One region of the Glutamicibacter sp. PAEs-4 genome, then DNA from elsewhere that is predicted to be linked to it. Evidence: riboswitches for the same ligand, from Rfam matches in the RefSeq annotation. Region 1 holds a riboswitch; each other region holds the start of a gene.
What was found. A riboswitch is a leader RNA that binds a small molecule or an ion and turns the genes downstream of it on or off. The one in region 1 is predicted to bind thiamine pyrophosphate.

Region 1 (7,327 bases):
GATGTGGCAGAGCATGCCGATGACCATGATGCCGATCGCGGTGTAGACCGTGGGCAGGGACGGAATGTTGGCGCCGATGATGGCCAGGATGATGCCCACGCCCATGATGCCCATGGCGGCGAAGACGAGCTTCTTGTAGCGCGGCGAGGCGGATTCCCAAGGAGTGTTGGTCATGGCTCAAGTCTAGTTCAGCCCGGGCCGGGAGCGCTCATTGCCGCCGGGGCATTTCCGCGTGACTCCCCCGACAGCATTCTGGTCTCAGAACAAGGCGGATTGCTCTTCCTTGAAGTCCCCGCGCTGCTCCACCACCGCGACCTCGCGGGTTTTCAGCTCGGCGGCATCCAGCACGCGCAGGGTGGTGCCATCGCCGCTGTCGGCGAGGATGCTCTGTCCCAGCACGCCGCGGATGCGCAGGTTCACGGTGCTTCCGGGCAGGGCCGTGGTCCAGGCATGCAGCGCATGCGCATCCCAGGCGCCAATGACTGGGCGGGCGAAAGCCGGCTGCTCCCACAGCTCGTCGCGCAATTGCACGCCGTAGGCCTCCAAGCCCCGCTGCGCGCCGAGGAAGTCCCGGGCCCTGCCTGCTGCGTCGGCGTTGATCTGATCAAGCTGGGCGTAGTCCAGTTCCCAGCTAGCCAAGCCCTTGACCTTGGACTTCTGCCTCACCTGCTGGCTCAGGCCCACATGCTCGGTGACCAGGTCTTCGAGCACCCGGATGGCCGCCCCGTCGTTGGCGCGGGCGACATAACGCGCAATGACCGCGCCCTGCTGCGCCAGCCGGGTCCACTTGCTACTGGTCGAGGTGGTGCCGACCTTGGTCGCGCCGTGGGCGAAGCTGGCTATATACAAGAAGTGCGGCTGTTCCAGGTACTTGCGAAGGCCTTCGGGGGCTTCGCCCGTCTTGTGGAAATGGTGCATGAACTTCGACTGGTCCAGCCGGCGGCAGCTCTCGCATTGGGTACCGGTGCGCAGGGCCTGGTTCTTGGGGCACGGCAGCGTATTGCGCGAGCCGTCGGCCTTCATCGTGATGTAGCCCAGGCAGAACTTCAGTTCTCCGATCTCCAGGGCCAGTGAACGCCCCGCTTCCAGGTACTCGGTACCCCAGGTTTCACCGCTGCGCAGCCGGAGCATCGGGGCGGGTTCATGTTCTGCGAAGCTGATGCCGTGGCATAGCTGCCGGGTAGCTGAAGCGAATTCCATCAGGACCTTTCTGAAGTTTCCCCTCCCAACGATAGTTCACCGCAGATGGCCAGGTCCGGCGGACAGGTTGGCCGATACACAAAGTCCGAAAGTTAGCTGAACAAATTCCCGATTGGTTCTGGCCTAATTCTTAGGAGATGCCCGTAGGCTGAAACTGCACCGGAAACGTACCGCGGGCCGGGCCACAATCTGTTGAGGTGATCCAGGATTTCTGTCCCATTTGATGACGAGACGCGTGCAGTGGCAATCTCAGCTGCTGGAACTACCCCTTCCCCGGCTGAGTTGCAGCGATTGACGAAGGCCTTCCACCATGATTTCCAGCGCTTCATGATGGAATACCAGTTTGCGGTGGACGAAGTACTGACCAAGGTCTCGATCTTGCGCGAAGAGTTCTTGTACTTGCACAAATACAATCCAATCGAACATGTCAGTTCCCGGGTGAAAACTCCGGAGAGCATCATGCGCAAGGTTGCCCGCCGGAATATCGCACCGTCTCTTACTGCCATACGCGAGAACCTCAGCGATATTGCGGGTGTGCGCATCACCTGCAGTTTCGTCAAGGACATCTATAAGGTCCTGAACACCTTGACCGCTCAAAATGACCTGAAGGTCATCCAGATCAAGGATTACATCAAGAACCCGAAGCCTAGCGGCTATAAAAGTGTTCATGCGATTGTGCAAATTCCGGTCTTCTTGTCCGACGGCCCTGTCGACGTTGTAGTGGAGTTGCAGATCCGCACCATCGCCCAGGACTTCTGGGCAAGCCTGGAACATAAGATTTTCTACAAGTACGAGGGCGAGGTTCCAGAGCATCTGGTACAGGAGCTCGCCGATGCGGCAGCTGTTGCAACGAAACTCGATATGCAAATGCAACGGTTGCATACCGAAGTACACGGCCATGATGCCAATGACCAAGCAGGCCACGAGGCGACTTTCGATACGAAGGCCTTCCAAGGACTGCTGTCGCTGGCACAGCAAGCCAGCACCAGAGGCCCCGAAAAGTGTGCCGACAACTAAGCCTTAATGGCTTTAGCGCTCAAGGTCCGCTGAAGACCGTTTCGAACCCGGAAACCAAAAAAAGATCCTCAGCCGAAGCTGAGGATCTTTGATTTGGTAGCGGCGCCGGGACTCGATCCCGGGACCTCACGATTATGAGTCGTGCGCTCTAACCAGCTGAGCTACGCCGCCACAAGTGAGAAACAATCCAGTAGAAGCCAAGAAAGCTTCTCACTCAGAGCCCCCTGCCGGAATCGATCCGGCGACCTCGTTCTTACCAAGAACGCGCTCTACCACTGAGCTAAGGGGGCAACGAGTAAATACTCTACACGCATTTCCCGGCAAAGAAAAATCGGCAAACCGATCTGGAAAGCGCCCGGAGATTTCCATAAAACTGCTAGTCAAAACGGTTTTAGCGAGACCTTGAAGGCAATCAGGGACGAAGGCTGGGACAAAAAGTGTTCTGGTGACGATGCTCACTGGGTTGCCCCTCGCAGTCAATCGCCGCTTCGCTCAGGCTTACAGGATAGAGTTCCGCGCCGAATTCCCTTGAGGCAGCCGGCAAATCTTCCAACACAAATACTCCAGAAGAGAACACTCCCCCTACCCCCCGAACTCCAGGGCCACGGGTCGTCCGGAAGGGTGCGCGACATCCGGCTGGGTGCGCGACATCCGGCTGGGTGCGCGACATCCGGTGGGTGAACTCTCCACCACGTGCGGCAACCGGAATTCAGTGGCATGAAGGCAAGCTATTGCGGGCGCAGAATCCCCCTAGGTTCACCGACGTCCATTTCCGCCTTGATTAGGAACATTGTGATGTCAGCAACAAATCCCCGGCAGATTTTGCAAACCTCGAAAACCTGTGTAAAGTATTTACCTGTTGCCCCCTTAGCTCAGTGGTAGAGCGCGTTCTTGGTAAGAACGAGGTCGCCGGATCGATTCCGGCAGGGGGCTCGAAATGAGAGAAGCAATCTGGTTCCAGATTGCTTCTCTTTTCGCTTATCTACCGCTCTCAGTGCCCCATCGCGCGGCCATCGCTTCAGCCTGCGCCCGCGCTGCTTCGCCAGTTATCTGCCACGCCCTTTTTCCCAGATTCCGGATTCGCGCCGCAAGAGACTGATCGCTTCCAGAAACTATCTCCTGCCGCCGGGGCCAGTGCCCGCATCCTGACTTGATGTCACTGTTCTGACCACTGGATTTGCGTTTCCTCCTCCCAAGCGTGCTAAGTTGTTCGCGACCACACGGGTGCCCTGGCAAGGGCTGAGATCGGGCTATCGCCGTCCGCGACCGTTGAACCTGTCCGGGTAATGCCGGCGAAGGAAGTGAGTTTCCAAGTGGAACAATTTGAACAGCACCCTGCCCACACCCTTGCCTACCGCGAATCTGCGGGAATTTCTGTTCCCGTCACGCAGATCCATCTGGCAGACTCCCCCAATGGAAAGCCCAACGAGCCGCTGTCGGTGTATCGCACCAGCGGACCGGGAAGCGAACCGACCCAGGGCTTGCCACCCTTCCGCGAGCGATGGGTCCGGGAGCGCGGGGATGTGGAAACCTATGCCGGCCGCGAGCGCAATCTGCACGACGACGGGCGCTCAGCGGTCCGCCGCGGCACGGCCAGCGCGGAATGGGCTGGACGTTCGGCCCCTCCGCTGCGGGCCGTTGGGGGAGCCCGCGTGACGCAAATGCACTATGCGCGCGCCGGGGTCATCACCCCGGAAATGCGCTATGTGGCGCTGCGCGAGGAATGCGATGTCGAGCTGGTGCGCAGCGAGCTCGCCGCCGGACGAGCCATCATCCCGGCAAACATCAACCATCCGGAATCCGAACCGATGATCATCGGCAAGGCGTTCCTGGTCAAGATCAATGCGAATATCGGCAACTCGGCGGTGACCAGCTCCATCGCTGAAGAGGTCTCCAAGCTCCAGTGGGCCGCCAAATGGGGTGCCGACACAGTGATGGACCTGTCCACCGGAGAGGACATTCACACCACCCGCGAATGGATCATCCGCAACTCCCCCGTGCCCATCGGCACCGTGCCGATCTACCAGGCGCTGGAGAAGGTCAATGGCGAAGCCAACAAGCTGACCTGGGAGATTTTCCGCGACACCGTTATCGAGCAGTGCGAGCAGGGCGTGGATTACATGACCATCCATGCCGGTGTGCTGCTGCGCTACATCCCGCTGACCGCCAACCGGGTCACTGGCATGGTCTCGCGCGGCGGCTCCATCATGGCCGGATGGTGCCTGGCGCACCACCAGGAGAATTTCCTCTACACCCACTTCGATGAGCTGTGCGAGATCTTCGCTCAGTACGACGTGGCCTTCTCGCTGGGCGACGGGCTGCGCCCGGGCTCCATCGCGGATGCGAACGACGCAGCGCAATTCGCCGAGCTGGATACCCTGGCCGAGCTGACCAAGCGCGCCTGGCAGTACGATGTGCAGGTGATGGTCGAGGGCCCGGGGCATATCCCCTTCCATCTGGTGCGCGAGAATGTGGAGCGCCAGCAGGAATTGTGCGACGGGGCCCCGTTCTACACCCTGGGCCCGCTGGTTACCGATATCGCGCCGGGCTACGACCACATCACCAGCGCCATCGGCGCCACGGAGATTGCCCGCTACGGTACCGCGATGCTCTGCTATGTCACCCCCAAGGAGCATCTGGGGCTGCCCAACCGGGATGACGTGAAGACCGGGGTGATCACCTACAAGATCGCGGCGCACGCGGCAGATCTGGCCAAGGGGCATCCGGGTGCCACGGCACGGGATGATGCGCTGAGCAAGGCTCGCTTCGAATTCCGCTGGAATGACCAGTTCGCGTTGTCCCTCGATCCGGTCACCGCGCAGGAATTCCATGACGAGACGCTGCCGGCCGAGCCTGCGAAGACTGCCCACTTCTGTTCCATGTGCGGGCCGAAATTCTGCTCCATGCGCATTTCCCAGGATATCCGCGACGAATACGGCTCGGCCGAGGCGCAGGCGGCATTGGCCGGGATGGCGCAGAAAAGCAGGCAGTTCCTGGAAAGCGGGGGCACGGTCTATCTCGGGGACGAGATCCCCGTCGGGACCCCTGCCGAGTAATTAGCCCGGGCATGCGAAAACGCCCTTGGGGCAAGCTTTCGGCTTGCCCCAAGGGCGTCATCCAGTGCTATTCAGCTGTGCGCTGCAGGCTTAGTAGTCGCGACGTCCACCGCTGCGGTTCGAATCGCTGTAGCGGTCCTTGCCACCGCGTCCGCCGCCGAATCCGCCACGTCCGCCATTGCGTCCGCCACCGAATCCACCACGGCCGCCACGTCCACCACCGTAGCCGCCACGGCTGCCACGGAAACCACCGCGGTCGCCATCGTCGTCACGGCGCGGGCTGCGGCCACTGTCGAGCTGGAGATCGATGGCTTCGCCGCCAATACGGGTCTTGGACAGTGCACGCCACTGGTCCTTGCTCAGCTCTGCTGGCAGCTCCACCAGGGTGTGGTCCGAACGGATGTCGATGCCGCCGATTTCCGAAGAATCGAAGCCGCCCTCGTTGGCCAGCGCGCCAACGATCGAGCCTGGCTGCACGCGGTTGCGGCGGCCAACTGCCAGACGGTACATGGCGTTGCCCTCGGCAGCGGTCTTGCGGGCACGTGGACCGCGCTCACCGCGTTCGCCACGCTCCGGGCGATCCATGCGGGCCTTCTTCGCAGGCGACATGACCGGTTCGGTCATCAGCAGCGGGCGTCCGCCCTGGGCCATCAAAGCCAGTGCAGCCGCGATTTCCAGGTGGTCCAGGTCCTCGTGCTCGGCAGCGAACTTCTCCACGATCTCGCGGAAAGTAGTCAGGTCCTGGCCGCTGATGGTCTTGTCGATGCGGTCGGTGAACTTCTGGATGCGGCGGTCGTTGACCGAATCCAGCGACGGCAGCTGCATCTGGGTCACCGGCTGGCGGGTCGCCTTCTCGATGGCACGCAGCAGGTACTTCTCGCGCGGGGTCATGAACAGGATCGCGTCGCCCTTGCGGCCGGCACGGCCGGTGCGGCCGATGCGGTGCACGTAGGACTCGGTGTCATGCGGGATGTCGAAGTTGATCACGTGCGAAATGCGCTCGACGTCCAGGCCGCGGGCCGCCACGTCGGTAGCCACCAGGATGTCGATCTTGCCCGAGCGCAGGTTCTCCACGGTGCGCTCGCGCTGCTGCTGCGGGATGTCGCCGTTGATGGCGGCAGCGGTGAAGCCGCGGGCCTTGAGCTTGTCGGCCAGGTCTTCGGTAGCCATCTTGGTGCGCACGAAGGTGATCACGCCGTCGAATTCCTCGGATTCGAGGATGCGGGTCATGGCGTCAAGCTTGTGCGCGCCCATGACCTGCAGGAAGCGCTGGGTGATGTTGGTGCCGGTGGACTGCTTGGACTTCACGGCGACTTCCTGCGGGTTGCGCAGGTATTCCGAAGCGATGCGGCGGATGGTGCGTGGCATGGTGGCCGAGAACAGGGCAACCTGCTTCTCTTCCGGGGTCGCTTCCAGGATCTTGTCGACCTCTTCGGCGAAGCCCATGCGCAGCATTTCGTCGGCCTCGTCCAGCACCACGTACTGCAGGTTCGACAGGTCCAGGGAACCCTTGTTGATGTGGTCGATCACACGGCCTGGGGTGCCCACGACGACCTGTGCGCCACGGCGCAGGCCGTTGAGCTGCGGGCCGTATGGGGAGCCGCCGTACACGGGCAGAACGGTGAAGTTCGGCAGGTACTTGGCGTAGGAGGTGAAGGCCTCGGCGACCTGGAGGGCCAGCTCGCGGGTTGGAGCCAGGACCAGGATCTGCGGGGTCTTGGCTGGACCGTTGGTGTCAGCCAGTTCGGCCATGCGGGACAGGGCAGGCAGTGCGAAAGCAGCAGTCTTGCCGGTACCGGTCTGGGCCAGGCCGACAACGTCGCGGCCTTCGAGGAGCAGTGGAATGGTCGCTGCCTGGATTGGCGATGGCTTCTCGTAGCCAAGGTCGGCAAGCGATGCAAGCACGCGGGCATCCAAGCCAAGCTCGGAGAAGAGCACGGTTGGCTCTTCCGGGGTCTGGTTGTCGTTGGTGTTTACGGGCATGTCAGAAGACACGAAGAATTACCTCATTCGTTTGGGGATAGGCCTTGGCCGTCCCCAAAGAAACGACGTAT
Region 2 (7,327 bases), 160 kb from region 1:
ATCAAACGCGTCGAATCACGCAAGTACCAGGCCACCAGCCTGGAATCCGGCGCCAGCCTGGAATTCGGCCAGGGCGAAGGGCTGCTGACGCCGGTGGAGCTTCTGCTGGCTGCCATTGCCGGGTGCTCAGCGATCGATGTTGATGTGGCGACTACCCGCAGAAGCGAGCCTGAGAACTTCGAAGTCAAGGCGAGCGGCTACAAGGTCTCCGAGGACTCGGCTAGCCGAATGGAAGACATCCGCCTTGGCTTTGATTTGAAGTTCCCCGATACCGAGGAGGGGCGCAAAGCGGCCGGCATGGTTGAACGCATCGTCAAGCTATCCCATGACAAGTACTGCACGGTTTCTCGCACCGTTGAGCTAGGTGCCTCAGTGCAGAGCGAAGTCCTCAACCAGGCCTGATGCATTTCGTGCGGATCCCAGATTGCTAATGGCCAATGGCTGACTCCGCAACAGCTTCCAAGGCAATTCACGGATTCGAGCGCGACACGAATTTCCCAACATTGCGTGAATCAGTTGTCGTTATGGCTTGATTGTTCGAAAAACGTTGAATCCAGTGTGAATGAATCATGCATCCGCAATTCGGGGTATGAAAGTCCATCGATTCAAGCTGGCAGTACGGGTCTTTGCCCTAGTCAGCGGAGAACCTTCATCGTAGGGTCAGATTGTCCCTACGTTGAAGGAGCAGCAATGCAGTCTGAGAACGTTTTAGGCAATATCGACTGGGCGTCGATGCTACAAAAGGTTGGCATCGCGCTAATCATCCTCATCATTACGTGGCTTCTCGCGCGCATCGTTCGGTGGGCTGCCGCCAAATTGGTGACCAGGGTGAAGTTCCTGCAGAAGCAGGGCAATGACGGAGAGCAAATAGGCCAATCTCTGGGCAAGGTTGCGGGACTGATCGTCTGGCTGTTCGGCCTCGTGGCAATCCTGCAAGTATTCGCGCTATCTGAAGTGCTATCGCCGGTGCAGGGCCTGCTCGGCGGCGTCATGGCCTTCATCCCCAACCTCATCGGTGCGGGCTTCATCTTCTTCATCGGCTACGTGATCGCCAATATCGTTCGCCAGCTGCTGAAGACCGGTTTGGGAACTGTCGACTTCAGCGGGCTGGTCCGCAAATTGACCCCAGGCGATGAACCGGTTGACGAAGTCCAGTCTCGCGAGTCCCAAGCGAAGATCGTTGACATCATTGCCAATATCGTCTTCGCCTTGATCCTGCTCGTCGTTGCCATTTCGGCACTGCAGGTCTTGGGCATCGCGGCAATTTCGGACCCTGCCCAGCAGATGCTGCAGCTTGTCTTCACCGCAATACCGCAGGTCATCATGGCCTTGGTGCTCTTGGCCGTCGGTATTCTGATTGCCAAGTTCGTCGGCCAGCTGCTTGAATCAACCCTTCACGGGGTGGGCACCGACTCCGTTGTTGCCCAATGGGGTGTTGTTCCCGAAGGCAAGAGCGCTTCGGGAATCATCGCTGGCATCGTCAAGATTGCCATCGTGCTGTTCTTCGGCGTGATGGCGGCCCAGATGCTGAACTTCCCGGCGATCACCAACATCCTCAATGAAATCCTGGCCTTGGGCGGCAAGATTCTCTTCGGCGCAGCAATTATCGCCGCAGGTTTCGTCATCGCCAACGTCATCGGCCGTTTCTTGGGCGACACCACCGCTTCAAAGATCATCCGCTACACGGCAATCGCGTTGTTCGTGGCAATGGGCTTGAAGTACATGGGTATCGCTGATTCGATCATCAATATGGCCTTCGGTGCAATCGTCATTGGCGCGGCTTTGGCCGCGGCGCTGGCCTTTGGACTTGGTGGCCGCGATGCTGCGGCTCGCACGCTGAAAAAGATCGAGGCCAATCAGGCCACCGACGGCCCGGATTCGACGCCGCCGGCATCAACTCCAGGCATCTAGCCAATATCACTAAACCTGAGGGACAGATAAAAAGTCGCGGAACCCGAAACCGGATTCCGCGACTTTTTGTTGCCCGCCAAGCTACGGCTGCGTGCTCCACGGCAACGGCACTACGTCGGGGACCTGATCAGTCCGCAACCGCGCGTAGGCGTACACGTCAACGCGTTCTCCAGCAACCAGGAACTTACCGCGCTCGACACCCTCGCGCAGGAACCCGTTGCATTCGGCAACACGCTTCGATCCAGGATTGTTCGCCCGAAGACCTAGTTCCAAACGGTACAAACCGAGCTCGCCAAACAGGTGGTTCACCAAAGTAGCCACTGCGCGAGTGGCCAGAGACCTCCCGCGGTAGTCCTGGTTCATCCAATACCAAACCCATGCGTTCTGATTGGCTGGATCGACAGTATCGCAGACCAAACCGACCAGCCGGTCTCGATAGGCGATGGCCAAAGCCTGCTGCCGTTCGCCGGCCTCCATCAGGGCACGCACGTACGATGCGGCCTTTTCCGGAGTGTCGGCATCTCCTTGGCGATCCATATCGGCATTGGAGGAAAAGGCTTCGAAAACAGCTTCGGCATCCGATTGGCGCAGCCTGCGAACCGAGAAATCGTCGTCGACTAATGCGGCCTAGTTCGGTTCTGCAAAAGAAAGCTGCCGCGCAGCGGGCGTGCCCTGATGGAAGAACAGCTGCCAGCGATCCTGCTCATGGATCCACAGCGAACTGCGCTCGCTGGCGGATCCCGATAGCAACCTCCAGCGCAGAAGCACCGCTTGATCGGCAACCTGGATTGCCACGGGGCTGCCGACTTCCCGAGATCCGGAATCCCGTTCCGGCTCCTGGGCCAGCTGGGCAATGATCGACTCGCGATCGTAGACACGGCCGCTGGCACCCACTTCGGAGAACTGCGGATGCAAGTACCGTTCCAATTGCCTTCGGCTATGGCGCTGGCTGGTTTCCAAGAGCTCCTGCTCCAACGAAATGATCGTGTTGGACAACGCAGATCCCTGGGGAAGCACGCGGGGGAAGTCATGAGATGCCATGTCAACTAGTACATCACAGAAGATGACGGAGCTGCGGTTGCTCCAGTTCGACTTTATGAGCTGGATCATGCCTATAATCGCAGTACTCCGCGGGAGCCTGAATCGACCAGGCTGAGAGGGCACCGAGCCGACCGCTACACCTGATGCGGGTCATGCCGCCGTAGGAAGGATGCGTGCTCTCGTGCATGTGAATATTGTTGGCGCCGGAATCATCGGCCTGTCAGTTGCGTTCGAACTGGAATCACGGGGACATACTGCCACCCTCATCGATCCAGCACCAGGCCAAGGTGCAAGCTACGCGGCAGCCGGAATGCTGGCCCCGGCAGCTGAAACGGTCTGGGGCCATGGCCCGCTTCACGAGCTGCTTGCCGCCTCGAATGCCGCCTATCCAAAGTTCATTGAGCGCATCGAATCCGTGACCGGGCAACGCCCGGACTACCTGCAGAACTCAACCCTCGTCGTCGCGGCCGAACCGGCTGACCGCGAAGCCCTGCATGAGCTGGCCGAACTGCAAGCCTCCCTCGGCCTGTCAGCGGAAAAGCTCTTGCCCAGCCAAGCCCGCAAACTCGAACCAGCCTTGGCCGCGAATATAGCAGGCGCAGTCCTATGCCAAGATGACCACCAAGTCGACCCACGGTCAGTCGTCAAAATCCTGCTTGATCACCTGCGTGGCCGCCTGATCGAGGAGCGGGCGCAGGCGCTGGTGGGCGACGGGAGCCGAACCAACGCGGTACGCACCGCATCGGGCAAGATCCTCGAAGCGGATCAAACCATCGTGGCCACCGGACTGGGCACCATTGACGGCCTGGACCGGGTGCCGGTGCGCCCCGTCTACGGAGATATTCTCCGGATCCAGGGGCCAGCCGGTCCGCCATTGATCACCCGGACCATCCGCGGCATCGTGCACCGGGAGCCGGTGTATCTCGTGCCGAGAAAGGACGGCAGCCTCGTGCTCGGAGCCAGCGTCCGGGAAGACCGCCAGCCTGCAGTGAACATCGGAGCCATGCATTTGCTGCTGGACAATGCGCGAAAGCTCATACCCGGCATCAGCGACTGCACGCTGAACGAGGCAACTGCCCGGGCCCGTCCCGCCACTCCCGATGACCGTCCGCTGCTGGGGCGCATTGACCCGGGCCTGGTGCTTAGCACCGGATACTCCCGGCACGGAGTGCTGCTGGCTCCGCTGGGCGCAACACTCACCGCTGATCTCATTCACGGCTCTGAAACCCATCCGTTGCATCAGGCTGTGAATCCACACCGCTTCGCCACAGCAACCCAGACCACCCACCGAACGGAGCAGCACCCATGAAAAGCATTGGCATCAAGTTCAATTCCCGGGAACTGAACCTGGACGAAGGAATCACCCTTCGCGAATTCATCAGCATGCAGATCGGCAAGGATCTGGATAGCAACTCGGCGGCCGTGGACGGCAGCAAGCTTGGAATAGCCGCCGCGGTCAATGGCGCTGTCATCCCGCGCAGCGCCTGGAACAGCTACACGCTGGCCGAAGGGCACAGCATCGAACTCGTTACCGCAGCCCAGGGAGGCTAGGCGTGGACACGCAAAACATCACCGAACTGGACATCAACAGCGATCCATTCCAGGTTGCAGGACGCACCTTGTCTTCGCGCTTGATCCTCGGCACCGGGGGAGCGAGTTCGCTGACCACCCTGGAAAGCGCATTGCAGGCCTCTGGAACCGAACTGACTACCGTGGCCATCCGACACTTTTCGGCGGCAGGCGAGTCCAACGTGTATGACTTGCTGCAGCGCAACAACGTGATTGCGCTGCCGAATACCGCTGGATGCTTCACCGCCCGCGACGCGATCCTCACCGCGCACCTGGCCCGCGAAGCGCTGGAAACGAACTGGATCAAGCTCGAAGTGATTGCGGACGAGCACACGTTGCTGCCTGATCCGCTGGAGCTGCACGCTGCCACCGAACAGCTGGTCGCCGACGGATTCCAGGTCTTTGCCTACACCAACGATGATCCTGCCCTTGCCCAGCGCCTCCAGGACGCCGGTGTTGCGGCCATCATGCCAGCCGGCGCACCAATCGGATCCGGCCTGGGCATCTTGAACCCGCACAATATTTCCACCATCGTCTCCCGGGCCCAGGTGCCGGTCATCCTGGACGCCGGAGTCGGCACCGCCTCTGACGCCGCCCTGGCCATGGAGCTCGGCTGCGATGCCGTGCTGCTGGCCAGTGCGGTGACCCGGGCGCACAACGCGCCGCTGATGGCGATGGCCATGAAGGATGCGGTGCGTGCAGGACGAGCCGCACGGCTCGCGGGCCGGATCCCGCGCCGCGACACCGCCCTGGCATCCTCGCCCACCGAAGGCATGATGCAGACCCTGGTCGGTGACTTCTCGTGAACCAGTCAGCATTGGTAGCCCCGGGGCCGGAGCTGGCACCGGAAGAATTGGCGCGTTATTCCCGGCATCTGTCGCTTCCCGGCGTCGGCGAAGAAGGGCAACGCAGGATCGCCAATGCCAAGGTGCTGGTAATCGGAGCCGGGGGACTGGGCAGCCCCATTGCCAGCTACCTGGTCGCCGCGGGGATCGGCACCCTCGGGGTCGTGGACCACGACACGGTTGAACTGTCCAACCTGCAACGCCAAACCATGCACAGGCAACAGGACGTAGGCCGCTTGAAGGTGGAATCGGTCCGCCGGATGGCCCACGAGCAGAACCGGAATGTCCGGGTTATCGCCGTGGATGGCAAACTGGATGAGACCAACGCAGTGGCACTTTTCAGCGACTACGACCTGGTCATCGACGGCAGCGACAACTTCGCCACGCGCTACCTGTCCAACGACGCCGCAGAAATCACCGGCACCCCACTGGTCTGGGGGACGCTGTTCCAATTCTCCGGGCAGGTGTCCGTCTTCGACCCGCGCACCGGTCCGATGCTGCGCGACCTTTTCCCTGAAATCCCCGATGCGGACTCCGTGCCCAGCTGCGCCGAGGGCGGGGTCTTTGGCGCCCTGTGCGGCGTCATCGGCTCGGTGATGTGCACCGAGGCCCTGAAGCTCATCACTGGAATCGGCACCACGCTCAGCGGAAAACTTTGGCTCTACGATGCACGGGAAGCCAGTGTGCGAACACTCGACTTTGCCAGGGACCCGCAACGCGAACCGGTGAGCCGGCTGGCCGAGTACCAGCCAGCGTCCTGCGCTGTCGATGGGCATGTTCCGGAAATTTCCGTTGAGCAACTGGCGGACCTTGAAGCGGAGGAACCGGTGCTGCTGGTGGATGTGCGTGAAGCCTGGGAACGCGAGATCATTGCGATCCCGCACAGCCAGCCCCTCCCGCTCGCGCAACTGGAAGAACAAGGACTGGGAGGGCTCGCGCAGGGTGCCTCGGCGATCGTGTTCGTCTGCAAAACGGGTGTCCGTTCACAGCAGGCGGCGCGGATTGCCAGGCCGGATCTGCAGCCAGCCGTCCAGGTGTACAGCCTCAGCGGCGGCACCGTGGAATGGGCCAGGCAGGTTCAGGGGCAGCAGGTGGCCTACTAGCGCCCGGCCTTGCAGTGCCTGCGCTTCTTGGAGCCGGCCCAGCTCTGGCATACTTGCGCCATGGCTATGGGAATTGCGCTGGAGATCCGTGAATTGGAAATCGGCGACGAACAGCAGGCAATCGATGCCCATCATTTGATGCTTGGCGATGATTTCGAGTTCTTGCCCACCTGGACTTCCGCTGAGGCTTGGGAGGACTATGCCTACCGGATGAAGGCAGGGCGCCGTGGCGAGCACATCCCCGAAGGATGGGTTCGCTCGGCGCTGTTTGCCGCCTTCGACGACGGGGAACTGGTGGGCCGTGTATCTGTGAGGTATGAGCTCAACGAGGGCCTGCTTCATTACGGCGGGCATATCGGCTATGGTGTAGTTCCCGAGTATCGTCGCCGTGGTGTGGCACAGCAACTGTGCAGATTCGGATTGCAGGAACTGCGCGAATCAGGAATTGAGCGCGCACTGGTTACCTGTGCTTCCGATAACATCGGTTCAAGATCGACCATTGAAAAATGCGGCGGATTGCTGGACGCCAAGCTTCCGGAAATTGAAGCCAGCCATGGCGCCGGCACGCTGCGTTTTTGGATACCTACCCAGTCGATCCGCTGAATTTCTCGCGACCGGTACATGAAATTCCTGTATGTTCTGACACAGATCAACAGACTATTAGTCTCGAGAGCGTAAACTGGATTGTTGGGTCGACTTTGGCCCCGACTCCACAGACCCAATTTCTCGAGCGGAAGTGAGCCTTCACGCATGTCAGCAAACACCATTACTCGCGATGAACTTCGCAATGTAGCCATTGTGGCGCACGTTGACCACGGCAAGACCACCCTGGTCAACGCCATGCTCCAGCAGACCGGC
Region 3 (7,327 bases), 160 kb from region 1:
CTTCGCGGCGCTGGCCATGACGCTGGCGCACGGCCTGTTCAAGGCGACGCTGTTCTTGAGCGTGGGCATCATCGACCACAACACCGGTACGCGCGATATCCGCAAGCTCACCGGTTTGGGCCGGGCCATGCCGATCCTGGCCACGACCACCGGCATTGCCGCGGCCTCCATGGCCGGCGTTCCGCTGCTGTTCGGCTTTGTCGCCAAGGAGGCTGTCTACGAGGCGGCCCTGCACCTGGATACCGGGTGGTCGCTCGCGGCACTCATCGGCATCCTGCTAGGCGCAGCGCTGACCATGGCCTATTCGCTGCGCTTCTTCTTCGGAGCGTTTGGCGTGAAGAAAAAGAAGCTGCCCGCGCTGCAGTGCAAGGCCCCGACGCTGATCTTCCTGGCCCCCTTGCTGGTTCTTTCGGCGGCGACGCTGTTCCTCGGCCTCTACCCGCAGCTGGTGGAGCCGTTGGCCATCCACTGGTCGGCCGCGCAGGGCGGCCCTGGCAAGATGCACCTGCTGCCCTTCGCCGGCTTCAACGCGGCCCTCGGGCTGAGTGCCATTTCCGTGGGCCTGGGCCTGTGCTTCTTCTGGCTGCGCCACCGCACCGACACCGGCGCCCCGCTGCGCCGGATGATCACCTCAGCCGAGGAGATCTATCGCATGTCGGTGAACGTGCTGGACAAGGCGGCCATTTGGATCACCGGCCGCACCCAGCGCGGTTCGCTGTCCTTCTACCTGGGTGTCATCCTGGTCGTGGTGCTGGTGATTCCGCTGGCCATCGCGCTGACCGTCTACACCCCGTGGCCGACGAACTGGATCATTGCCGACCATCCGGCGCAGCTGCTGATCGGTGCGGTGATCATCGCCGGTGCGGTGGTTGCCATTACCGCGCCGAAGCGCTTCATGGCGGTGCTGATGGTTTCGGTAACCGGCTATGGCATGGTCGCGATCTTCGCCCTGCAAGGTGCCCCCGACCTGGCACTGACCCAGCTGCTGGTGGAGACCATCGTGCTGGTCTCCTTCGTGCTCGCCCTGCGCGCCTTGCCCAAGCGGCTGTGGGTCGGGCTGACCAAGATCAAGTGGGGCCGGGCGATCTTGGCGATCTCCCTGGCCTTGATGGTCGTCTACATCGCCATCGCGATGATGGCCGCGCGCACCGAGGCACGCATTTCCCTGGCTTGGCCCGATCTGGCCTACTACGACGGATTCGGCAAGAACATCGTCAACGTGGCCCTGGTGGATATGCGCGTGTGGGATACCTTCGGCGAAATTACCGTGCTGGCGGCGGCAGCCACCGGTGTGGCGTCGCTGATCTTCGCCGGACGAAGCTTCGGCAACCGGGTACGCGCCCACCACGTGGCTCCAGGCAGCATCGACGCCGGCTCCGAAGCCATCGGCACCAAGGACTCGAAGGAAACCGAACTGCGCATCGCCCGGCGTTTCGCTTCCAGCTCCAACCAGGACTGGCTGATGGCCGGCAACACGCTCGTCGCTGAACGCCGCTCGATCATTTTCGAAGTTGTCACCCGGCTGATGTTCCACACCGTGCTGATCATGTCGGTGTACACGCTGCTGACCGGGCACAACACCCCAGGCGGCGGCTTTGCCGGCGGGCTGATTGCCGGCTTGGCGCTGACCATCCGCTACCTGGCCGGAGGCCGCGTGGAACTGTCCGAGTCGATGCGCATCGCTCCGGGCATGCTGATTGGCGGCGGCATTGCGCTGGCCGGCCTGGCCGGCATCGTGCCGCTGCTGCTGGGCGATGGAATCTTCACCACTTATGCCCTGGAATTCTGGTTCTTCGGCGAGCACAAGTTCGTTTCCTCAACGATTTTCGATATTGGAGTGTATCTGGTGGTCCTTGGCCTTGTGCAGGATGTGCTGCGTTCCCTGGGCAGCGAAATCGATTCGCTGTCCGAGGGCCGCAGCCCGGTGGACCGCCACGATGAAATCCAGGCATCACGGACAGGAGTTGGCCGATGAGCGTGAATATCACCTTCCTCGTCGTCACCGGCGTGCTGCTGGCTGCCGGCTTCTACCTGGTGCTCGAACGCACCCTGACCCGTGTGCTGCTGGGCATCATGCTGCTGGGCAACGGCATCAACCTGCTGCTCCTCACCAGTGGCGGCCGCAAGGGAGCGGCACCGCTGTTCAACCCCGAGGTGCCCGCGGACGAGTATTCCGATCCGCTGCCGCAGGCGCTGATCCTCACAGCGATCGTGATCACCTTCGCAGTGACCGCGTTCCTGCTCGCGATGATCTACCGGTCCTGGACCTTGACCAGCGCCGATGAGCTCACCGATGACACCGAAGATATCAAGGTGTCCCAGAAGACCGCCTACGACGAGGAAGAGGACTCGCCGGTGGCTGAGGACACGACCGAATTCGTCGATGAAGAAGGCCGCCCAGTGCGCGAGGGGGAAGAGTGAATTTCCTGGATCTAGCCCCGTTGGCTGTGGTGCTGCCGATCTTCGGCGCCGGTGCCGCGTTCCTGGCCCGCCGCCAGGTCCGCATGCAGCGCATGATCACTATCGGCATCCTCACTCTGACCCTGGTGCTCGAAGCCGGGATGCTCGCCGCCGTGTGGGGCGGGGAAAGCTACGCCATCCACATTGGCGGCTGGGACTCGCCTTTCGGCATCGCGCTGATGGTCGACGGGTTCAGCTCGTTCATGCTGCTGGTCTCCACGGTTGTTTCGCTCGCCGTGCTGCTCTTCGCCACCAGCCAGGGCCTGGCCGATGGCGATGAGCCCGGACCGGTGTCGATTTTCCATCCGGCCTACCTGATCCTGCTCGCCGGCGTGTCCAACGCCTTCCTGGCAGCCGACCTCTTCAACCTGTATGTCGGATTCGAAATCCTGCTCACCGCCAGCTATGTGCTGCTGACTCTGGGCGGCACCGCTGAACGCATCCGCGCAGGCACCACCTATGTGGTGGTATCGGTGGTCTCCTCGGTGATCTTCCTGATGGCCATCGCGATGATCTACGCGGCCACCGGCACGGTGAACATGGCAGACCTCGCGGTGAAGCTGCCTGAATTGGGCCAGGGCCCGCAGCTTATCCTGCATGTGCTGCTGCTGATCGCCTTCGGCATCAAGGCCGCGGTCTTCCCGCTGTCGCTGTGGCTTCCGGACTCCTACCCGACCGCGCCGGCACCGGTCACCGCTGTGTTCGCCGGGCTGCTGACCAAGGTGGGTGTCTACGCGATCGTCCGCACCGAAACCCTGCTCTTCCCGGGCGGCTCGGTCAACGCCGGCCTGCTGGTGGTGTCCGCGCTGACCATGGTCATCGGCATCCTCGGTGCGCTGGCGCAGACGGACTTCAAGCGCATGCTCTCCTTCACGCTGACCAGCCACATCGGCTACCTGATCTTCGGCGTGGCAGTGGGCGGGCCGCTGGCCATCGCCGCGACCATCTACTATGTCGGCCACCACATCATCGTGCAGACCTCGCTGTTCATGGTGGCGGGCCTGATCGAACGCCGTGCCGGCAGCTCGAATGTCACCCGGCTCGGTTCGCTGGCCAAGCTGTCCCCGGCGCTCTCCCTGCTCTTCTTCATCCCGGCCATCAACCTTGGCGGCATCCCGCCATTCTCCGGGTTCCTGGGCAAGTTCGGGCTGCTGCATGCTGCCGCGCAGGACGCCGACCCGCTGACCTGGGTAGTGATCGGCGCCGGGCTGCTGACCAGCCTGCTGACCCTGCTGGCGATCATCCGCGTGTGGGCCCGCGTGTTCTGGCGCCGTGCCGCCGATGCCGAGGTGCCCAACCAGGAGCTGGTGGCCGAAGCGACGCAGGTCGCCGACGAGACGCTGGCCGGCGGTGCGCAGAACCCGCGCCTGGGCTTGAAGCTGGCCAAGCAGCTGGAAGCCCACTCCTTGCCCTGGGGCATGCGCTATGCCACCGGTTCGCTGGTGCTGGCGGGCATCGCCCTGACCGTCTTTGCCGGGCCGATCTTCGAATTCTGCGAGCGGGTGGCCGCTGAGCTGATCGCCCGCGAACCATATATCAGCTCGATCTTGCCATTCTGATTGGAGGGATGATGCCGAACAAGAACTTTGAACCGCGCGACCAGCGCATCGATGATGCGCTGGATACCTCCGGCGTGCGCCACCGTGCAACACTCAAGCAGGAATGGCCGCTCCTGCTGCTGCTGCTCTTCGTCTGGGGCGCCCTCTGGCAGGACTTCTCGCTGGCGAACATGATCTTCGGGGCGGTCATTGCGCTGGTGATCGTGAACCTGTTCCCGCTGCCGCCGGTGGTCCTTTCGGGCCGGATCAACCTCTGGTACTGCGTGAAGCTGTTCATCTGGTTCCTCGGTCAGGTTGTCGCGGCCAGCGTCCACGTGGCCTGGCTGGCAATGGTCCGCGGGAAGAACACCCGCAGCGCGATCATCGCCGTCCCGCTGCGCACCGGCTCGGACCTGATCGTGATGACCGTGGGCCACGTGCTCACGCTGATCCCGGGATCCTTCGTGATCGACGTGGACCGCAGCTCGTCGACCCTGTACCTGCACTACATCGACATCCAGTCGCCGGAGGATGTGGAGACGGCACGGGCAGCTATCCGGGACATCGAACGCCGGCTGATCATGGCCATCGGCAGCCGTGACGAGTACGAGGCGATCAAGAGCGAATGCGGACCGGACTTCGCTGCGAGGAAGGGATAAACATGCTGGATATCGTCATCTGGATCTGCGGCATCATGCTCGGGCTGGGTGCCATCGCCTGCCTGATCCGGGTTGCCAAGGGGCCATCAATCCTAGACCGGGTGCTTGCCCTGGACGTGATGCTGCTGATCATCTCCGCCGCCCTGTGCCTGGAGATGGTGCTGCACAAGCACACCGACTACCTGCTGTTCGTGGTTGCCGCGTGCATGCTCGGCTTCATCGGCTCGGTGACCGTCTCACGCTTCGTCTCGGATCAGAGGAATGCCTAATGGAACTCTTCCTCGATATCCTCGTCGCCATCCTACTGATCCTCGGCTGCCTGATGTCCTTGATCGCAGGCATCGGCTTGCTCACCTTCCCGGACATGCTCACCCGCATGCACGCGGCCACCAAGCCGCAGGTGCTCGGCTTCCTGCTGATCTTCGCCGGGTTGGCCATCTACCTGCGCAGCTGGGCGGTGATCCCGGTCCTCGCGTTGGCTTGGGGCATGCAGCTGCTGACAGCGCCGGTTTCCGCCCACATGATCGGCCGTTCCGGCTACCGCACCAAGCACGCGGCCAAGGAAACCCTGTTCTCCGATGAGCTCAGCCTTGTGGTCAACAGGGTCAACGGCGCACCGCCCACCGGAGCAACACCGATGTCCAAGGCCGAAGCGCCAGAGGACAAGTAATGCGAAAAGAGCGGGAGCAGTTCAGCTGAACTGCTCCCGCTCTCGGCTTGCCGCCGAAGCCTATTTGGTGAACTTGGCAACAACCTTGTTGGCGCTGCGGTCGGCCACGGTCTGCATGATCGCTGCCACCAGGGCCGAGACGATCGCGAAGCCCAATGCGCGGCGGAAGGACGCTTCAGCCGCTTCCTCGGTGCCCTTGCGTGGCGCTTTGCTGCCGGTTGCCTTCAACCAAATGAAATCAACCAGCTTGCCACCGAGCATGCCCGCGCCAACGGTGATGCCGGTAGTGACAAGTTTCTGCACTTTATCCATTTTTTCCTCGCGATCAAGCTCGTGACACATCGTTCCTCTGCCCAGCATACCTGCGGTATGGTGGGGGAGCAGTAATTATTCCGACAGGGGAGCGTCAGACTTCTACGAAGTCGCAAGACGCTGAGAGTGCGATGGATCGCAGACCCTCGAACCTGCCCCGGCTAGTACCGGCGAAGGAAGTCGAGCATCTCGGATGCGGATAGGCGCAGCATGCCCTCATTCCGTGCATCCCCCCTCCTTTCCACAGGAGGACCAACAATGAACGAAACAATTTCGAAGCATCGTACCGGCTGGCGTGTCGTCGATATCGTCGTGGCATCGGTGATCGCCGTGGCTTCAGGAGTCATTTTCTGGGCATGGAGTGCCGGCTACGGCCTGTTTTCGCTGGCCTTCGCGGCTTTCCCTCCAGCCACCGCGCTGCTCACCGGCATGTGGCTGTTCCCCGCGGTGCTCGGCGCATTGATTATCCGCAAGCCTGGCGCCGCGCTCTACTGCGAGCTGCTGGCCGCCGTGGTTGAAGCGCTGCTCGGCTCGCACTATGGGTTGACCGTGCTGATCTCCGGCCTGGTCCAGGGCCTGGGCGCGGAGCTGGTCTTCGCGGCATTCCGCTACCGCAAGTGGAACCTGGGCGTGGCACTTCTGGCAGGCCTGTTCTCCGGCCTGTTCGCCGGCATTACCGAGGCATACATCCTGGCCTACTACGTCGAGTACACCGCCGGGATGAAGATCTTCCACGTGATCGCCACCGGTGTTTCCGGTCTGGTCATCGCCGGGCTGCTGTCCTGGCTGGCCACGCGCGGACTGGCGAAGACCGGTGCCCTGAGCGCACTGGCGAGCCGGCGTGCACACCTGGAAACCGCAAAATGAGTTCAGTTGCCAATTCCGATGCCGCCTCGCTGACCCAGCGCGGAGCGTCAATCACCGCAACTGGTTTCGGCTGGCAGCACTCGGAGCGGCAGGAACCTGCCATCTCGGGGCTGGATCTGCAGATCCACGCCGGTGAAAAGGTGCTGCTGCTCGGTCCATCCGGTGCCGGCAAGTCGACGTTGCTGCATGCAATGGCCGGGCTGCTGGAAGCCGATGAGGATCAGCAGCTTGCCGGCCAGCTGCTGATTGATGGCAACGATGCATTCAGCCGGAGCCACCCGGTGGGCTTGATGCAGCAGGACCCGGAAACCCAGGTCGTGCAAAGCAGGGTCGCCGATGATGTGGCCTTCGGAGCGGAGAACCTCGGGATGGATCCGGGCGTGATCCGCCAGCGGATCCCCGAAGTGCTGGACGCGGTCGGATTGGGCGCGCTGTCCTTCGACCACCGCACCCAGCAGCTCTCCGGCGGGCAGAAGCAGCGCTTGGCCCTGGCTGGCATCCTGGCCATGGAACCCGGCCTCATGCTGCTCGATGAACCGACCGCCAACGTGGACCCGCAGAGCATCGGGCCGTTGCGCGATGCGGTGCTGAACGCCGCGAAGCTATCCGGTGCCACGCTGGTTGTGGTCGAGCATCGGCTCGAAGCCTGGGCAGAGCATATGGACCGGGTTATCGTGCTGGAACCGGGCGGGGGAGTCGCGCACGACCTGGATCCGCGTCAGCTGTACACCGAAGAACCCGTGCGCCAGGAGCTGGCTGCCGCCGGGCTATGGGTTCCCGGATATGTTCCGCAGGTGGCACCGGCCGAGAACCTTGCCGGA
Region 4 (7,327 bases), 1.1 Mb from region 1:
TCGCTGCAACGGGAGGCCGGCGCGGAGGTGCCCAACAAGGCCTGGTAGGCGGCGCGGAATGCAAAGGAGGCAAGAACCCGGTTTGGGTTCTCGCCTCCTGCTGCGCGGCGCGCACGGTTCACCGCCAGGGATGCCTAGAGGGTCATCTCCTCCAGCTGGCGCCCCTTGGTTTCCTTGACCAGGAAGATCACGAAGATCAGCGACAGCAGCGCGAAGCCCGCGTAGATTCCGTAGGCCAGTGCCAGGCCAGCCTCGGCCAGCGCGGGGAAGGTGGTTGAGACCGCGAAGTTGGCGATCCACTGCGCCGCGGCTGCCACGCCCAGGGCCATGGCGCGGATCGAGTTCGGGAAGATCTCGCCGAGCAAGACCCATACGGCCGGACCCCAGGTGGCGCCGAAGCCGACGACGAACAGGTTCGCCGAGACCAGGGCGATAATGCCCCAGCTGCCCGGCAGCGACACGGCGCCGTCGATGGTGACCGACTGGGCGAAGGCCACCGCCATCATGCCCAGTGACAAGGTCATGATGGCCGAGCCGATGGCGAGCAGCAGCTTGCGTCCCAGCACGTCGATCAGCAGCACCGCCACGATTGTTGCCACCACGTTGGTCACCGAGGTGATCAGCGAAATCGTGAAGGAGTCCGATTCGGCAAAGCCGACGGACTTCCACAGCGTGGTGGAGTAGTAGAAGATCACGTTGATGCCGACGAACTGCTGGAAGACCGAGAGCAGGATGCCGACCCACACCAGCGGGTGGAAGCCGAAGCGTCCCAGCAGGTCCTTGAAAGCCTGGCGCCGCTCGATGTGCACGGTGGCGCGGATCTCCTCGATCTTCTTCTCGGTATCGGCTCCGGCCTTCATGCCCATATCGCGGGTCAGCACGGCAGCGGCCTCGACATAGCGGCCGCGCTCGACCAGATAGCGCGGGGATTCCGGAAGCCGCAGCGAGAGCAGGCCGTAGAGCGCCGCTGGAACCAGCAGCGACAGGTACATCCAGCGCCAGGCGGCCAAGCCGAATAGGCCGATGGCATCTGCCGAGCCCATCACGAAGACCAGCAGCGCGCTGACCAGGAAGGCCACGAAGATGCCCAGCACGATGGCCATCTGCTGCATGGTGCCAAGGCGTCCGCGGTGCGCGGCGGGGGAGACCTCGGCGATGTAGGCAGGGGCGATCACCGAGGCGAAGCCCACGCCGATGCCGCCGACGATGCGCCAGATGATCAGGTCGGCCACGCCGAAGCACAGGCCGCAGCCGAGGGCCGATGCGGCCAGCAGGATGGAGGCGATGAGCATGGTGCGCACGCGTCCCACGCGTTCGGAGACCAGGCCGGCCACCCATGCTCCCAGTGCCGCGCCGAGCAGGGCGCAGGAAACGGTGAAGCCGATGGTTACCGCGTTGAGCCCGAATTCGTGCTCGACGGCGTCCACGGTGCCGTTGACGATCGATGAGTCATATCCGAAAACGAACCCGCCCAAGGCCGCCCCGAGGGCGATGAAGATGAGTCGCGCGGAGAGTTTTCCGTCTGGTGTTGTCGCAGTCACAATGTGCCATGCTATCGGATTCGAGCGCCGCAGAATCCAGATTTTCCGAATTTTCTTGGGAGATCAATCACAATTTGGAAGGATTCCTTACTTTAAAGTCCGGCGCGGGCAAAAAGGCAATACTGCTTCACGCCTGACCAGCAGGGGAATTCCTGCCCTAAAAAGCAGGCCGGCAGTGCGCTAACCCGCACTGCCGGCCTGCCGAAATATTTCTTGCTAGATTTCCGCGCTCTTCTGCGCGTCGGCCAAGTCGTTGCCGCGCAGCTTGGCCACGGCACTCATCAGGTGGAAGACCACCAGCGTGGCGATCGAGCCCAGGGCGATGCCGCCGAGCTGGAACTGGCCGAAAGCGATTTCGCTGGTCACCGCGATCGCGATGATCAGGCCGTTGCCGGCGGTCATCAGGTTGATCGGATTGCCGAAGTCCACCTTGGCCTCGATCCACAGGCGCGCGCCGACGATGCCGATCATGCCGTAGAGCACGATGCCCAGGCCGCCGATCACGCCTACCGGAATGGTGCCGATCAAGGCGCCAATCTTCGGCAGGAAGGCCAGGGACATGGCCACGATCGCGGCGATCCAGTAGGCAGCGGTGGAGTACACGCGCGAGGCGGCCATGACGCCGATGTTCTCGGCGTAGGTGGTGGTCGCCGAGCCGCCGCCGAAGCCGGCGAGCACGCTGGCGGCGCCATCAGCCATCAGCGCCCGTCCGTTGAACGCCGACAGGTCGCGGCCGGTCATCACGCCCACGGTGCGCACATGGCCGATATTCTCGGCGATCAGCACGAAGACCGCAGGCAGGAACATCAGCGCGGTATCGAAATGGAAGGTCGGGGTGTGGAACTCGGGCAGGCCGAACCATGCGGCGTCGCCCACCTTGGAGAAGTCCACCTGGCCCTGGGCCAGCGCCACCAGGTAGCCGCAGACCAAGCCGACAAGGATCGAGAGCCGGCCCAGCAGGCCCTTGAAGGCCACCGTAGCCACCACGGTGAAGAGCACCGTGAGGAAGGTGGTCAGCGGGAAGTCCTTCATCGGGGCCAGGGTGGCGCTGGCCAGGTTCAGGCCGATCAGCGCAACAATGGTGCCCATGACCACCGGCGGCATCAGCGCGTGGATCCAGCCGGTGCCGGTCTTCTGCACGATCAGACCGACGATGAACAGCAGCACGCCGGTCATCACGATGCCGCCCAGGGCGCCGGACATGCTGTGCGACCCGGTGGTCGCGACCACCGGGGCGATCAGGGCAAAGGAGGAACCCAGGTAGCTGGGCACCTTGTTCCTGGTCATCAGCAGGAAGATGATGGTGGCCAAGCCGGTGAACAGCAAGGTGGTGGTCACCGGGAATCCGGTCAGCGTCGGAACCAGGATGGTGGCGCCGAACATCGCCAGGATGTGCTGGGCGCCGATGGAAACGGTCTGCGGCCAATGCAGCCGCTCATCCGGGGCAACTACCTCGCCTTCGGTGATGGTCTTGCCGTTGCCGTGGATGCTCCAACTCATGATTCCTCTTCCCGGCCCTGCGGGTTTCAGGCCGTAGAGAATTCTACTCGGTTCTCGTGGGCCTGCGCGAAGAACGCCAGCTCGTGCTCGCTGGAACGCAGGAACGCCTGGCGCATTCTCTCGCGCAGCGCCGGGTCGGCCAGCGTCCACGCGGTGCGCACCATCTCGATCGCCTGGGCGGTGGCCTCGTCGAATTCCGGGGAGGAATAGGTCTCCAGCCAGTCGCCGTAGGGGTGCCCGGCATGGTTGGCCGCCGCCAGCCGCTTGCCGATGTCCTGGTAGAGCCAGTAGCACGGCAGGATTGCGGCGATCAGCTCCGCATAGCTCCCGGTGCAGGAGGACAGGTGGTTCACGTAGTTCAGCGTGGTCGCCGAAGGGTTCGCCAGCCCTTCCACCAGGTGGCTGCGGTGCAGCTGCAGCTCGCCCTCGAGGATCTGGCCGGCGCCCTTGGCCCAGAAGCGCTGCGCATCCAGGTCCGGGGCCAGCGCGCTGGCCTGCGCCAGCACCTGGGCGTAGCGCTGCAGGTACAGGGCGTCCTGGGCCAGGTAGTACTCGAACTTCTCGCGTTCCAGGCTGCCGTCGGCCAGCTGCATGATGAACGCCAGCTCGTCGATGCCCGCACGCAGGTCCGCGATGTCCTCCCACCAGCCGGCCATCGGATCAGCGCCGGCGAAGAACCCGGCGAAGTGGTTGACCGGGCCGTGCCCGCTGCCCACCTGCAGCTGGTCGGCCGCCGCAATTGCCGCCGACAGATACGCCTTGGACTGCTCCAAAGCGGCGGTCCAGTCTCCGGTGGCCGCGAAGCGGGTGGCCAGGGCGCTGGAGAGGGTGCAGCCGGTGCCGTGGGTGTTCTTGGTGGCATGGCGCGCACCGTGCAGCTCGCAGAGCACCCCGTCCGCTGCTACCAGCGCGTCGGGGCAGTCCGCCCCGGCCAGATGCCCGCCCTTGGCCAGCACCAGGGCCTCGTGATTGGCCGCCAGGCGCTGGGCCTGGCGCAGCACCTCATCCCATGATGCGGCTACCGGCTCGCGCAGCAGGCTGGCCAGTTCCAGCAGGTTCGGGGTGATCACCGTGGCCCGGTCCAGCAGCGAATCGAGCGCCGCTTCGCCATCCAGCAGGCGGTCCCCGCTGGTGGCCACCATGACCGGGTCCAGGACTACCGGAGCATCCACGGTGTCCAGCCAGCCGGTGACTGCGCGGATCACCTCGGCGTTGGCGAGCATCCCGATCTTGATTGCATCGATGCGGATATCCGCGCTGATGGCTTCAAGCTGGGCGAGGACGAAATCGCCGCTGATCGCCTGCACCCCGGACACCCCATGGGTGTTCTGCGCGGTCAAGGCGGTGATCACGCACATTCCGTAGCCGCCGTTGGCGGCAATGGCCTTCAGATCCGCCTGGATTCCGGCGCCACCGGAAGGATCGGATCCTGCAATGGACAAGATGTTCATTTGGCGGCCTCCCATGCCGAAACGAGCTGCGCGCTGGCCTGCTGCGGATCCTCTGCATTGCAGATGGCGCGGACCACTGCCATGCCCGCTCCGCCGCCGGCACGGATGGCTGCCGCGTCCTCGTGGGTAATGGCGCCGATTGCCACGCAGGGCAGCGAGGCCAGCGTCGTGGCACGCGCAAAGCCGTCGAGGCCCAGGGGAGTGGGATGGTCCTTCTTCGTCGGGGTGGCGCGGACGGCCCCCACACCGAGATAGTCGATGACCGCGGCGTCCTTGTTCGCCTGGGACAGTTGCTCATCGCTGGAAGCGCTCAGTCCGATGACGCCTTCGCCGATGATCTGCCGGGCCAACTGCACCGGCACATCCTTCTGCCCGATATGGATGCCGTTCACGGCCGCACCGGCAGCCCGCGCCGCGAGGTAGACGTCGATGCGGTCATTGATCAGCAACTGGGCCTTGCCCTCGGTGAGCTTGGCGGCCGCGCAGGCCAGCTCGAAGAATTCCCGGGCGGTTTCATCCTTGGCGCGCAGCTGGATCCACTGGATTCCTCCGGCGACGGCGCCTTCGATCACTTCCAGGGTGCTGCGCGGGGTGCAACTGGCAGTATTGGCTACCAGGTAGGCTCCGTAATCATGCATGGTTCAGTTCCTCGTGCTTCAAAGTCTTAAGTTCTTCTGGATCGGTTGCGGAGAGCGCATCAATGAATGCGACGGCGAAGCTGCCCGGACCTGTGCTGTTTCCCAGGGCCTTTTCAGCGGCCAGCCCGTAGAAGCCGTGGGCCGCGATGGCGGCCTCGAACGGGTCATCGTGGACCGCAATCATGCCGGCGCAGAACGCGCCCAGCGCGCAGCCGCCGCCGGTGATCCGCGTCAAGCCGATGCCGTTGGTGTGCACCAGGACTGTCCGCGCGGCATCGATGATGGCATCGGACTGGCCGGAAATGGCCACCACGCAGTCATGCTGCTGGGCCAGATCGCGTCCAGCCGCCAAGGCGGCAGAGACGTCATCCAAGGCATCGACACCGCGTGAAGCCGATTGCCGTCCGGCCAGTGCCAGGATTTCCGAGGCGTTGCCGCGAATCAGGGCCGGGCGTTGCCTGGCAATGCGCCGCGCAAAATCCGTGCGCACCGGCAGGGCGCCGACCGCTACCGGATCAAGGATCCACGGGGTGCCTGCTGCGCTCGCCGATTGCACGGCTTCTTCCATGGCGGCCAGCTGCTCGGTGCTCGGAGTTCCCAGATTCACCAAGACGGCGGAAGCCGCCTTTGCGAAGGGGCCGGCCTCTCCGGGCAGATCCGTCATGGCCGGGGACGCGCCGGATGCCAGCAGGACATTGGCGGTGAAATTTGCTACGACGGTGTTGGTCAGGCAGAAAACCAAAGGTGATTGTTGCCGGTATTCTTGGGCAACTGCATGCAAAGCCATGCGACATCCCTCCGCTAGCGTGAACTAGATCAGGTTCAACGGGTCTCATCTCAGTCGGTTGTTCCGACACCCCGTGTCACTGCCATAGAGCGTACGCACAAGCGGTTCCAAGGACAAGTTACTTACGCTCGCGCCGCGCCACCAAGGCCTTGAGCGTGGCCGCATCGACCTGCTGGGCGGCTGCCAGCGCCCAGAGGTGATCCACCGCGGCCAGCAGGTCTTCGCTGGCATCCACCGGCCGAAGCCGTTCGTTGACCACTGTGCCGGCCCGCCGCCGGGAGGTGATCAGACCTTCGGCTTCCAGTTCCTTGTAGGCGCGCGCTACCGTTCCGGCAGCAACGCCGAGGTCGGTGGCCAGTGCGCGCACGGTGGGCAGCTTGCTGCCTGCGGGCAATTCTCCCAGGGTGATCAGCGAGGCGATCTGCAAGCGGATCTGCTCGTAGGGTGCAGTGGCCGCCGCGAGGTCGACACTGATTTGTGTGCTCATGATGCTGCTGTCGGCTGCTGTGCACGCACCATCGCGGTACCAGGACGCTCCAGGAAAATCACCGCTGGGACAACGAAGACCAGAAGTGCAAACAGCCCCAGGCCTGCAGGGAAGCCGTAGCCAATCAGCAGCATGGCAAGCACAGCGCTGGTGGCAACGCGCATCGACCGCAGCTCCAGAACCCGCCGATACCAGATTTCTTCAGCTGGCGAGACGGCCCAGGGAATAGTCGCCCGGCGGCAGGACCAGATGAAGCCCATATGCGCCGCCGCAAGCAGCAGCAACAGCCCGATGACTAGTCCCCGGTTCGGAGGAGCGAACCCCCACAGCGTCTCCAGCGGTGGATCCAATAGCAGGTAAGCGCAGATGGCAACCAGCAAGCCAGCGGCGATGTAGGACCACAAGGGCAGGGGTGCATGATGCTTTGGTGCTGCACTCGCCTGCCGAGCCACCTTGCTGGCGTAGCCCAGATACAGCGTATTGAGCACGATGTAGAGCAATGCCGCACCGGCAAAGAGCACCAGGATCCACGTAGTTCGTTCATTGGTCGGCATCCGGAATTCCTCATCCACGGGCAGGAATGACCAGCCGATGGCAACGGCGAGCAATGCAAGGGTAGCCGTGGTGTATTGCAATGCGAAGAGCTGATCTCGCAAGCGCGAGAAGGCGGTCCGTTCCCTGGTGGTGGAGTGAGCCGAGAATGTGGTGCGCGGACCCCAGAAGAACAGCGTAAGAGCCACCGCAAGGGCGCCATAGTTCAATAACTCGTACGGTCCACCGGTTGAATAGCCCTGCGAGTAATTGGCCACCGATACGCAAAATGCCAGCAGCACGATACCGGTATTGCGCAGCAACCGGTTGAGCCATACCGTGCGCAAGGCCTGGTTGTCTTCGGCGGTGATGCCGGCCAAGGGGCGCCGGTT

Region 2: linked by a shared signal. The riboswitch ahead of thiO (glycine oxidase ThiO) and the one ahead of thiC (phosphomethylpyrimidine synthase ThiC) in region 1 are both predicted to bind thiamine pyrophosphate.
Region 3: linked by a shared signal. The riboswitch ahead of ACR9WD_RS12465 (ECF transporter S component) and the one ahead of thiC (phosphomethylpyrimidine synthase ThiC) in region 1 are both predicted to bind thiamine pyrophosphate.
Region 4: linked by a shared signal. The riboswitch ahead of thiM (hydroxyethylthiazole kinase) and the one ahead of thiC (phosphomethylpyrimidine synthase ThiC) in region 1 are both predicted to bind thiamine pyrophosphate.

Annotation. Positions count from the first base shown of each region.
Region 1 covers NZ_CP195017.1:2,480,326-2,487,652, forward strand. Annotated here, with positions in the region: gene ACR9WD_RS11735 (hypothetical protein) at 1-174, opposite strand, end outside; gene ACR9WD_RS11740 (DUF2797 domain-containing protein) at 259-1,200, opposite strand; gene ACR9WD_RS11745 (GTP pyrophosphokinase) at 1,441-2,217, shown strand; tRNA gene ACR9WD_RS11750 (tRNA-Met) at 2,312-2,388, opposite strand; tRNA gene ACR9WD_RS11755 (tRNA-Thr) at 2,436-2,507, opposite strand; tRNA gene ACR9WD_RS11760 (tRNA-Thr) at 3,079-3,150, shown strand; TPP riboswitch at 3,428-3,535, shown strand; gene thiC (phosphomethylpyrimidine synthase ThiC) at 3,531-5,273, shown strand; gene ACR9WD_RS11770 (DEAD/DEAH box helicase) at 5,364-7,256, opposite strand.
Region 2 covers NZ_CP195017.1:2,318,162-2,325,488, reverse strand. Annotated here, with positions in the region: gene ACR9WD_RS10920 (OsmC family protein) at 1-402, shown strand, start outside; gene ACR9WD_RS10915 (mechanosensitive ion channel) at 691-1,911, shown strand; gene ACR9WD_RS10910 (GNAT family N-acetyltransferase) at 1,993-2,502, opposite strand; gene ACR9WD_RS10905 (DUF4440 domain-containing protein) at 2,539-2,952, opposite strand; TPP riboswitch at 3,032-3,136, shown strand; gene thiO (glycine oxidase ThiO) at 3,134-4,261, shown strand; gene thiS (sulfur carrier protein ThiS) at 4,258-4,503, shown strand; gene ACR9WD_RS10890 (thiazole synthase) at 4,506-5,327, shown strand; gene ACR9WD_RS10885 (ThiF family adenylyltransferase) at 5,324-6,469, shown strand; gene ACR9WD_RS10880 (GNAT family N-acetyltransferase) at 6,530-7,072, shown strand; gene typA (translational GTPase TypA) at 7,220-7,327, shown strand, end outside.
Region 3 covers NZ_CP195017.1:2,638,765-2,646,091, reverse strand. Annotated here, with positions in the region: gene ACR9WD_RS12500 (Na+/H+ antiporter subunit A) at 1-1,975, shown strand, start outside; gene ACR9WD_RS12495 (Na(+)/H(+) antiporter subunit C) at 1,972-2,421, shown strand; gene ACR9WD_RS12490 (Na+/H+ antiporter subunit D) at 2,418-4,019, shown strand; gene ACR9WD_RS12485 (Na+/H+ antiporter subunit E) at 4,028-4,657, shown strand; gene ACR9WD_RS12480 (monovalent cation/H+ antiporter complex subunit F) at 4,660-4,926, shown strand; gene mnhG (monovalent cation/H(+) antiporter subunit G) at 4,926-5,327, shown strand; gene ACR9WD_RS12470 (DUF4235 domain-containing protein) at 5,388-5,639, opposite strand; TPP riboswitch at 5,715-5,835, shown strand; gene ACR9WD_RS12465 (ECF transporter S component) at 5,898-6,506, shown strand; gene ACR9WD_RS12460 (ATP-binding cassette domain-containing protein) at 6,503-7,327, shown strand, end outside.
Region 4 covers NZ_CP195017.1:44,221-51,547, forward strand. Annotated here, with positions in the region: gene ACR9WD_RS00240 (HAD-IA family hydrolase) at 1-48, shown strand, start outside; gene ACR9WD_RS00245 (sugar porter family MFS transporter) at 135-1,541, opposite strand; gene ACR9WD_RS00250 (uracil-xanthine permease family protein) at 1,758-3,041, opposite strand; gene thiD (bifunctional hydroxymethylpyrimidine kinase/phosphomethylpyrimidine kinase) at 3,068-4,492, opposite strand; gene thiE (thiamine phosphate synthase) at 4,489-5,130, opposite strand; gene thiM (hydroxyethylthiazole kinase) at 5,123-5,917, opposite strand; TPP riboswitch at 5,907-6,001, opposite strand; gene ACR9WD_RS00270 (GntR family transcriptional regulator) at 6,036-6,404, opposite strand; gene ACR9WD_RS00275 (hypothetical protein) at 6,401-7,327, opposite strand, start outside.